DNA from 3 places in the Bacillus sp. 2175 genome. Region 2 is predicted to be linked to each of the others. Evidence: predicted binding sites of a transcription regulator. Region 2 holds the regulator's gene; each other region holds the start of a gene.

Region 1 (3,265 bases), 930 kb from region 2:
AAGGAAATAATTTCATACCCAAGTTTCCATGATTCTCCATCTTCCCCATGATGCTTTCCTGTTAAAGCTACTAAACATTCCGCAAGACCGATAAAACCAATACTTAACGTCCCTTGTTTTAAAATCGAGGCTACGGAGTCTTCAGGCTGCAACGTTTCTCCACCACGCCATACACCTTGTGAATATAAAAACTGAAAATCTCTTGCTCGTTTCGTACATTGATACGCATATCTTTCTAATAGCTGCTTAATTCCTAAATCTAAATAATAGTTTAGCGCTTCAAAAAACGCTTCTTTTGAACCACTAATTAACGCTAATTTCACTAAATTAATAGACGTAAATGATAAATTCCCTCTACCAATCGCTGTTTCTTCTCCATGTATATTAGACATAACACGGGTACGACATCCCATGTAACATACTTCACTTTCCGGTCTTCCATCATAATGTACTGCATTAAACGGAGCATCTAAAAATGAAAAGTTAGGGAACAATCGTTCAGCCGTTGTCTCTAATGCTAATTCAAATAAATCGTAGTTCGGATCACTTTCTTCAAAATTTACACCTTTTTTCATCTTGAAAATTTGAATCGGAAAAATCGGTGTCTCTCCTTTACCAAGTCCAGCTTGTGTCGCTTTTAAAAGTTGTTTAATTAACATTCTTCCTTCTTTTGATGTATCTGTTCCATAATTAATAGAAATAAATGGTACTTGTCCTCCGCCCCTACTATGCATACTATTCGAATTATGAACGAAAGCCTCACACGCTTGATACGTATCATTTTCCGTTTCTTTCCATGCAAATTCCTCTATTTGTTCTTTCGTAAGCGGATATGATTGTAATCGTTTTTTATGTCTCTCAATTGTTTTTCGTACATAAGGTGCTAAATCAATATCAAAGAGTGCAAACGATTGACCACCATGCTGCATATTTTGATTCGCTTGAAAAATAATAGACGAAAGAGCCAATGCACTTTTAATGTCTTGCGGTTGTCTCATATGTCCATGTCCAGTATGAAAACCGTTAGCAAGCATTTGCGCTAACGGAATTTGTGAACAAGTCGTCGTTCCTGTCGCATAAAAATCTAAATCATGTGGATATAATATATTTTCATTTATCGCTTTTTTCACTTGATCTGACAATAAATTCTCAACAGCATAATATTTTGCACTCTCAGATGCGAACGTTCCCATTACGCCCATTGGAGAGCGGCCGTCTACATTTGCATTTTCTTGCATTAAATCTTGTTCATTGCCGTGGACTATTGTCTCGAACACTTTCATTAATTCTTCTTCTCCACGTGTATTATTTTGTAACATTTATAACCCTCCACCAATATGTTGTTATCTTTTGATTAAAATGTTACTACATATAGTCTTACTGTTTCTGTGAGAAATGTAACATTACTGTGAAATTTTTTTCACGAAATAATGAATTTTTCATTTACAAAAAAGAAATGTGCTCTTTACAAATGTATGGTACAATATACGGGAAAAACTCTTTTTACCCTTTATCAACACATTTGAATAAAGGAGACTGAACTTATGGTTACTACATATCTTTTATTTATCGTTGCCTACTTACTTGGCTCGATTCCATTTGCACTAGTTGTTGGAAAAATCGGCTACGGAATCGATATTCGTGAGCACGGGAGCGGTAATCTAGGCGGAACAAACACATTCCGCACATTAGGGAAAAAAGCAGGTTTTACCGTTACAATTGCTGACATTTTAAAAGGGACATTAGCAACAAGTCTACCAATGATTTTCGGATTAGATATTCATCCACTATGGTTCGGGTTAGCGGCTGTTCTTGGACATGTCTATCCAATCTTCGCGAAATTCCGCGGTGGTAAAGCAGTTGCAACTTCTGCTGGGGTGCTATTATGCTATTCACCAGTTGTTTTTGCAATATTGGCTGTTGTATTTTTCACCCTTTTATTTACAACAAGATACGTATCACTTTCTTCTATGGTAACAGCAGTTGTTGCTGTTATTGCATCCATTGTTAGCGGGGATAAAATCTTCATTATTGCGATGTGTTTATTAGCAGGTATGGTTATTTATAAACACCGTGCAAATATCGGACGAATTATAAATAAAACTGAACCAAAAGCAAACTTTTCAAAAAAGCAAAAATAAGATCGTAACCCACATAACGCAAAAAGAAAACGTGAAGCATATTAATAGCGTCTTTTTGCGTTATTTTTTATACTAAAGAAAAAGCAACATAATTTGGAGGAACTATACATGAATCTTTCCGTAACAAAAGAAGCAGCACAATGGTATAAAAATGAATTAAACTTACAATCAAATGAAACACTACGCTTTTTCGTACAATACGGTGGTTGCAGTACTGTGCAAAAAGGACTTTCTTTAGGGATTCGTAAAGATGATCCTGCACATCCTGCTGTTCAAGTTCAAGAAGAAGGTATTAACTTCTTTATTGAAGGCGATGATGAATGGTTCTTCGATGGACATAATTTATCTGTTACACTTAACGAAGGTGACGACTTCCCACAATTTAATTATGAAAAATAAAAAAACGTGGCTTCTGCCACGCTTTTTTATTTTTTCTTAATTTCCTCATATTTCGCATACCACTCAGGATATAACTTTTTAAATGATACAGGGCGGAACCCTTCTTTTTTCGCACAAATATTCGTCGTACTTGCAGTAATACAAAGTTCACCATCACCATTATATATTTCATATCCATATACAACGCGAAGTGGGCTCACAGTATCTACCCATGTTTTTACGATTGCTTTTTCTCCGTAACGCATCGCTTTACGGTATGAAATTTGTAAATCTAACACAGGAGAAATAATTCCTTCTTTCTCCATTTCAACATATGAAAAACCTAAATCTTGTATAAGTTTCGTGCGACCTAACTCAAGCCACACTAAGTAGTTTGAATGGTAAACAACACCCATTTGATCTGTTTCCGCATAACGGATTTCAACTTCATGTTCTGCTACAAACATATGTATATTCGCCGTTGCCATAAACTTATAAAAATCTATAATTTTTGTTTATTTCCCTGTTCTACGTGTCCGATTTCACAGAAGCTACTTTCGTTTGATGTAACACTCCGAGGGCGTAAATTCGGATACAACGAATCCTACATATTAGCCGTAACTTTTTTAGATGTTAACTGGCTAATTCATACCGTGACAAATTGATAGCCGCATTTAAATCCCTATCCATTTCGTGACCACAAGTGCATTTGTATACACGGTCAGAAAGTTTTAGTTCTTTGTTAA
Region 2 (3,265 bases):
AAAATGTGCAACACATTTAAGTGAATAAGGGAGGAGAGGGCAAGGCAACATTTGCCCTCTTTTTTTAATTTTTTCTGAAAAGGAAAAAAATTATATAAGTATATTTAAAAAAGTGGACATACCACGAAGCGTTGTGATTACTGCATTTGTGAATCGTTTATTTTTTTTAGGGAAAAGTAAAGAGGAAAATATGACAGAAAATCGAAAAAACTGTTGTTGCAAAATGAAAATAAACAAAGTATACTAACACTCGTAAACTTAAGAGCTGAGGTACGTAGTCACTACTTAAAGGGTTAGGACCTCTCTGGACTAACTTTCCCCCGTGGTAGTGGAGCAAGCCAAATTGCAAATTAGTTTTCAATTCGAACAGTTAGAATAAATTTACAAGGGGGAACTGTAGAATGGATACTATGGATACGATGGGTCGTCACGTGATTGCTGAACTTTGGGATTGCGATTTCGACAAACTGAATGACATGCCGTATATTGAACAATTATTTGTGGATGCAGCACTAAAAGCTGGTGCTGAAGTGCGTGAGGTTGCTTTCCATAAATTTGCACCACAAGGTGTAAGTGGAGTAGTAATTATCTCGGAATCACATTTAACAATTCATAGCTTTCCGGAGCACGGTTACGCAAGTATTGATGTTTATACTTGTGGGGATCGTATTGATCCAAATGTTGCTGCAGAATATATTGCAGAAGGTTTAAACGCGAAAACGCGTGAGAGCATCGAGCTTCCTCGAGGAACTGGTAGCTTCGAAATTAAGCAGAGAGAAACAAAAGCTCTTTAAAAAAGAACATAATTGATTTAAAATGTAAAGAGGTGTATAATGCACCTCTTTTTTAGTTTATAAAAAAGGAAAAATATAACGTACTCGTTAGTTGAATAAATTGGATTCTTGCAAATGAGGTAGTGCTCTATATACCATCTTATTTTTAAGGATGAGATGATAAAGTGATGCGCTGAAACTTAAAGTGGTAAGAGAGTTAGAATGAGTTATATAATATTGTATATATATTTTAGGTGAAGTGAGTAGAGAAAAATAAAGAGTATAGTGTAAAGGAGTGAATGTATTGCGTTGTCCATCCTGTTCTCATAATGGTACAAGAGTGTTAGATTCGCGTCCGGTAGACGAGGGGCGCTCTATTCGAAGAAGGAGAGAGTGTGAAAGCTGCTTAAGTCGCTTTACGACCTTTGAAAGGGTAGAAGAGTCACCTCTTATCGTTGTAAAAAAAGAAGGCACACGAGAAGAGTTTAATAAAGAAAAGATTTTACGTGGTTTAATTAAAGCGTGTGAAAAAAGACCAGTATCTTTAAGACAATTAGAAGAAGTAACACAAAGCGTGGAACGTGAACTGCGTAATTTAGGTATATCAGAAGTGAAAAGTGATATGATTGGTGAAATTGTCATGGAAGAACTTCGCGATATTGATGATGTTGCTTACGTACGTTTTGCTTCTGTATATCGTCAATTTAAAGATTTAAATGTATTTATTGAAGAATTAAAAGATATACTGCAAAAAGAAAGAGAGTAGAAGTTGTATTTTATTCTCTTTACATACCGTAAATAATAGGATAAGAGAGCTAGAAGCGCAAGCTAATAGCTCTTTTTCACTAAGAATTTATATAATGAAGATAGAACGAATGAAGTAGAGGATAGATTGGATGAGAGAAAGGAAAAGCAAGAATGGAAAAACAGTCATGGATGGAGCTATTGCCGATTGATCGTTATAAAGTAAGTGCGAAAGGGCTACTGCACAATTACGACCGAAAAGTGTTAACGATGTTGTATCAGCCGTTAATAGGTAGTAGAGCTTTTAGCTTATACATGACACTATGGGGAGAGCTAGAGCAAGATCGTGTATTTGGAAAAGAGAATACGCATCATTCCCTTATGGTGACTATGCAAATGCAACTTCCTGAAATATATGAGGAACGAGTAAAGTTAGAGGCAATTGGGCTATTGAAGGTATATATTAAGAAAGAAAAAGATATTCGAATGTTCATATATGAGTTGCAACCACCTTTATCTCCGAAGCAGTTTTTTGATGATATTGTTTTAAGTATCTTTTTATACAATCGATTGAGCCGGACAAAATATAATCAAGTAAAGCAATATTTCTTAGAAGAAGAATTTGATTTTGCTTCTTATGAAAATGTTACGCGTTCTTTCAATGATGTGTTTGGTTCGTTTAATCCAGGACAGCTTGAGCATGCGCAAGAAGACCTTCGTATTCCAAAAACGACAACTATGCCAAGTAACGAGAAGGGAGACGCTCCGAAAGTTTGGAATGATTTCTTTGATTTCTCTTTATTTGTAGATGGATTGTCCGCTCTTGTTCCTAAAAAGGCGATTACAGATCAAGTGAGAGACTGCGTTATAACACTTGCTTACGTGTATGGTGTAGATGTGTTATCGATGCAAAATATCGTTCTTGGTGCAGTGACAGAGATGCAAACAATTGATACGGAAAGGCTTAGAAAAGGAGCGCGCGATTGGTATCAATTTGAAAATGGTCAAGCATTACCGGTATTAAGTGAAAGAGTACAGCCTCATGCTGCACGTACGATGAAAGAGAAAGAGCCTTCATCGCAAGAGGAGATGTTAATAAAGCAGCTAGAGGAAATCTCGCCAAAACAACTATTGAAAGAGATTTCTGGTGGTGCAGAGGCAACGAAAGCGGACTTGCAGATCGTTGAAGATGTCATGATTAATCAAAAATTGACACCAGGAGTTGTGAATGTACTTATTTATTACGTTATGCTACGCTCAGATATGAAACTTGCGAAAACGTATGTCGAGAAGATTGCTGGGCATTGGGCACGTAAAAAGGTCGGTACAGTAGCGGACGCGATGGCGTTAGCGAAAGAAGAGAACCGTCAATATCAAGAGTGGGCTGAGACGAAGAAAAAAGGCCGTACGGCGAAGAAAACGGTGCGGAAAGAAATGGTGCCAGATTGGCTTAAGGAAGAAGAGCCGAAAGAACAAGAGAAAGAAACAGAGAAGAAAGATACAAGTGTAGAAAAAGATGCAAGTACGCTAGAAGATGAAAGAAAACGACTAGAAGAAGTGTTAAAAAAATATAAGCGTGATTAATAGAAGAGAATGAACGCTCTTTGAGGTGAGAAAATGGAGCATATTCAAAATTCATTTGCAAAATTAATGGAAAATGAAAACTTTAAAAATAGATATGAAGTACTAAAGGCAGAAGTAATGGCGCATCCGCGGGTGAAAGAATTTATAGACGAACATAAGGGTGA
Region 3 (3,265 bases), 2.1 Mb from region 2:
ATATTGTTTGCGAAATAACGAAAATAAAATCATGGCATAACAACGAGATAAAGTGAAACGTTAATCAGTAAGATTTTTTGTTCATTCTACGACTGATTAGTAGTCAACACCAATCGGACTACCTGCAAATAGCGGGATAAATTTACAGTTGTTGACCTATAGAATATAAGATAAAATAAAATATTGCAGAGAGGTGAAATACATGGATAAAGAATTAGCAAATACAATTTTAGATCAGCTAAAAAATGGTGAAATAAAGGAGTATGTTGTTACGAAAGATGTATTTTATACGTTCAGAGAAGTTGTTGTAAATAGAGAAGACTTTAAGCATTTCATTGGTAACGCACAGCGAGGCGGGCAAGTGATTTATACATATTCAGAAACGCCACGTTCATAAAGGAGAATTTTGATCAGCAGGGCATCTCTCACTGATTAGTAGCCTTCACCAAACGGACGTTTCATGCGGGATAAATAAAAGATAAAGGAGAGGGGAATTATGGGCGATTTTAAACAAGGCATTTTACCACATTGGGATTATATGTGGAAAGATAGAGCCGGCAATCGATTTATGGGAATGGTTATGTATCCAGAGAAACGAAAATGTTCAGCAAAAATGCTTCAGAAAATAAAAAGAGCATATGAAGAAGCAATAGAAATTAAAGTAACTGTACAAGTTCAACATACATATCAGTACGTAGAAGGACTGATTGTATACTTTGATGAAGAGGCTCCTGTATGTACAATGCTTGATAAAGATGAAAATCCACATCATATATTTGTAAAAGATATTTTGCGCATTGAGTACTCTGAATAAACTTTTCATAAATAAATTGAAGTTCCATAATAATAATCTTTTTCTATAATAGTTATCTTTTAGTATGTAACGAAAAACGAAAGTATATGTATAATATATTTAATAAGGTAAATTTGATAAATGTAATCGTTTTTTAGAGCAGATTATAGTTTCATATCTGTTCTTTTTTGCGTGATGCTGGAGAAATATATTTCTTCAGCATCTACCGTTTTATGACAAAATATATTGTTAACTTTTTTAAAAATAAGGTTAAATTCGTTGACAACTTTTTTGAAAAGCACTTTATTGACATGAGTTTTAGAATGTTGTTTCATAGTCATTGTATTGAAAAAAAACGGCTATCATGTCGAAAAGTAAAAGTTAAAAAAAGAAAGAATTTATACATATATCTTGTGTCTTATTTTGAAACGTAATACAATATATAGAGAAATCAAGAACAACATATAGAGAATATAGATTTGAGAGGGAGGGTCGGAAATGTTAGTTGCATATGATTCTATGACAGGAAACGTGAAGCGTTTCATTCACAAATTAAATATGCCGGCCGTTCAAATTGATGAAGATCTAGTAATAGATGAAGACTTTATTCTTATTACGTATACAACAGGTTTTGGAAATGTACCAGAACGTGTTTTAGACTTTTTAGAGCGCAATAATGAAAAATTAAAAGGCGTATCTGCAAGCGGCAATCGTAACTGGGGAGACATGTTCGGTGCAAGTGCTGACAAGATTTCTACTAAATATGAAGTGCCTATTGTATCAAAATTTGAGTTATCTGGAACAAATAACGATGTAGAATATTTTAAGGAAAGGGTGCGGGAGATTGCGACACATTGAACTGAATAATGAAATCACGCAAATGCAGGACGGTTTTTATCAGCTTCATAAAGATAAAGAGGCATTAGAAGTCTTTATGGAAGAAGCTAGAGAGAATACCGTTCCTTTTAATAGCGTGGCAGAGCGAATGGAGTATATGAAAGAACATGATTACTATTACAACGTTCTGGACGAGTATAGCTTGGAGGAAGTAGAGGAAGTATATAACATCGCTTATGGTGAAAACTTCGAGTTCCAATCTTATATGGCAGCATCTAAGTTCTACAAAGATTATGCGTTAAAAACGAATGATCAAAAACAATACTTAGAAAGCTATGAAGATCGTGTAGCAATTGTTTCATTATACTTAGGACGCGGTGATGTTTCGAAAGCAAGACAATTCGCAAGCATGATTGTAAAACAAAACTACCAACCAGCGACACCAACCTTTTTAAATGCGGGAAGAAGCAGAAGAGGAGAAATGGTGTCTTGTTTCTTGTTAGAGATGGATGATAGCTTAAATTCAATTGGCTTTAACATTAATACTGCGATGCAATTATCAAAAATCGGCGGGGGAGTAGCTTTAAACTTATCTAAGCTACGCGCACGTGGTGAGCAAATTAAAGGTATCGACAACGCTGCAAGTGGCGTAGTACCTGTTATGAAATTGCTTGAAGATTCGTTTTCATATGCGAATCAGCTTGGCCAACGAAAAGGTGCCGGTGCAGTATATTTAAACATTTTCCATTGGGATATTATTGAATTCCTTGATACCAAAAAAATAAATGCCGATGAGAAGAGCCGTATTCAGTCTCTATCAATCGGAATTATCGTTCCAAGTAAGTTCTTTGAGCTTGCTGAGAAAAACGAACCTTTCCATGTTTTCGCGCCTTATACGGTTTATAAAGAATATGGCAAGCATTTAGATGATATTGACATTGATGAAATGTACGATGAATTAATGAGCAATCCGAAAGTGAAGAAGAAGCCACTAGATATTAGTGCACGTGATATGCTTATTAAAATCGCTATGATTCAGCTTGAGTCTGGTTACCCATACTTAATGTTTAAATCAAATGCAAATAATCAACATCCATTGAAGGATATTGGAACTGTGAAGATGTCGAACTTATGTACAGAAATCTTCCAGCTTCAAGAAACTTCAGAAATAAATGATTACGGTACAGATGACATTATCCGTCGTGATATTAACTGTAACTTAGGATCGTTAAATATTGTAAACGTAATGGAAAATAAAGAAATTCGTGAAGCAGTTCATGCGGGAATGGAAGCTTTAACAGCTGTTTCTGATATGACGATTATTCCGAATGCACCAACTGTGAAAAAAGCAAATGACGAGCTTCATTCAGTTGGACTTGGAGCAATGAACTTACACGGATATTTAGCAAAAAATAAAATCGCTTATGAAAGTGCAGAAGCGAAAGAATTCGCTCGTACATTCTTTATGATGTTAAATTACTATTCTATTGAGAAAAGTATGGAAATCGCTACAGAAAAAGGCGAGACATTTAAAGACTTCGATAAATCTGATTATGCGAATGGCACATACTTCGAAAAGTATGAAACGACAGATTACAGTCCTGTAACTGAAAAAGTTCAGCAACTATTTGAAGG

The links. Region 2 encodes NrdR, which represses ribonucleotide reductase genes. Its sites were predicted from a motif close to AACACNATATATNGTGTT; they were not measured.
Region 1: a site for NrdR is predicted at 1,362-1,379, ahead of ACXKY9_RS17400 (anaerobic ribonucleoside triphosphate reductase). Genes of this name have one in related genera too.
Region 3: a site for NrdR is predicted at 1,226-1,243, ahead of nrdI (class Ib ribonucleoside-diphosphate reductase assembly flavoprotein NrdI). Genes of this name have one in related genera too.

What each region holds. Positions count from the first base shown of each region.
Region 1 is NZ_CM173819.1:3,372,920-3,376,184, forward strand. It holds gene ACXKY9_RS17400 (anaerobic ribonucleoside triphosphate reductase) at 1-1,319, opposite strand, end outside; gene plsY (glycerol-3-phosphate 1-O-acyltransferase PlsY) at 1,545-2,141, shown strand; gene ACXKY9_RS17410 (HesB/YadR/YfhF family protein) at 2,250-2,540, shown strand; gene ACXKY9_RS17415 (acyl-CoA thioesterase) at 2,567-2,986, opposite strand; gene ACXKY9_RS17420 (RNA-guided endonuclease InsQ/TnpB family protein) at 3,153-3,265, opposite strand, start outside.
Region 2 is NZ_CM173819.1:4,305,072-4,308,336, reverse strand. It holds gene ACXKY9_RS22330 (glyceraldehyde-3-phosphate dehydrogenase) at 1-20, shown strand, start outside; gene speD (adenosylmethionine decarboxylase) at 411-794, shown strand; gene nrdR (transcriptional regulator NrdR) at 1,078-1,539, shown strand; gene ACXKY9_RS22315 (replication initiation and membrane attachment family protein) at 1,692-3,101, shown strand; gene dnaI (primosomal protein DnaI) at 3,135-3,265, shown strand, end outside.
Region 3 is NZ_CM173819.1:1,143,365-1,146,629, forward strand. It holds gene ACXKY9_RS06190 (hypothetical protein) at 203-397, shown strand; gene ACXKY9_RS06195 (hypothetical protein) at 497-814, shown strand; gene ACXKY9_RS06200 (hypothetical protein) at 958-1,128, opposite strand; gene nrdI (class Ib ribonucleoside-diphosphate reductase assembly flavoprotein NrdI) at 1,292-1,651, shown strand; gene nrdE (class 1b ribonucleoside-diphosphate reductase subunit alpha) at 1,638-3,265, shown strand, end outside.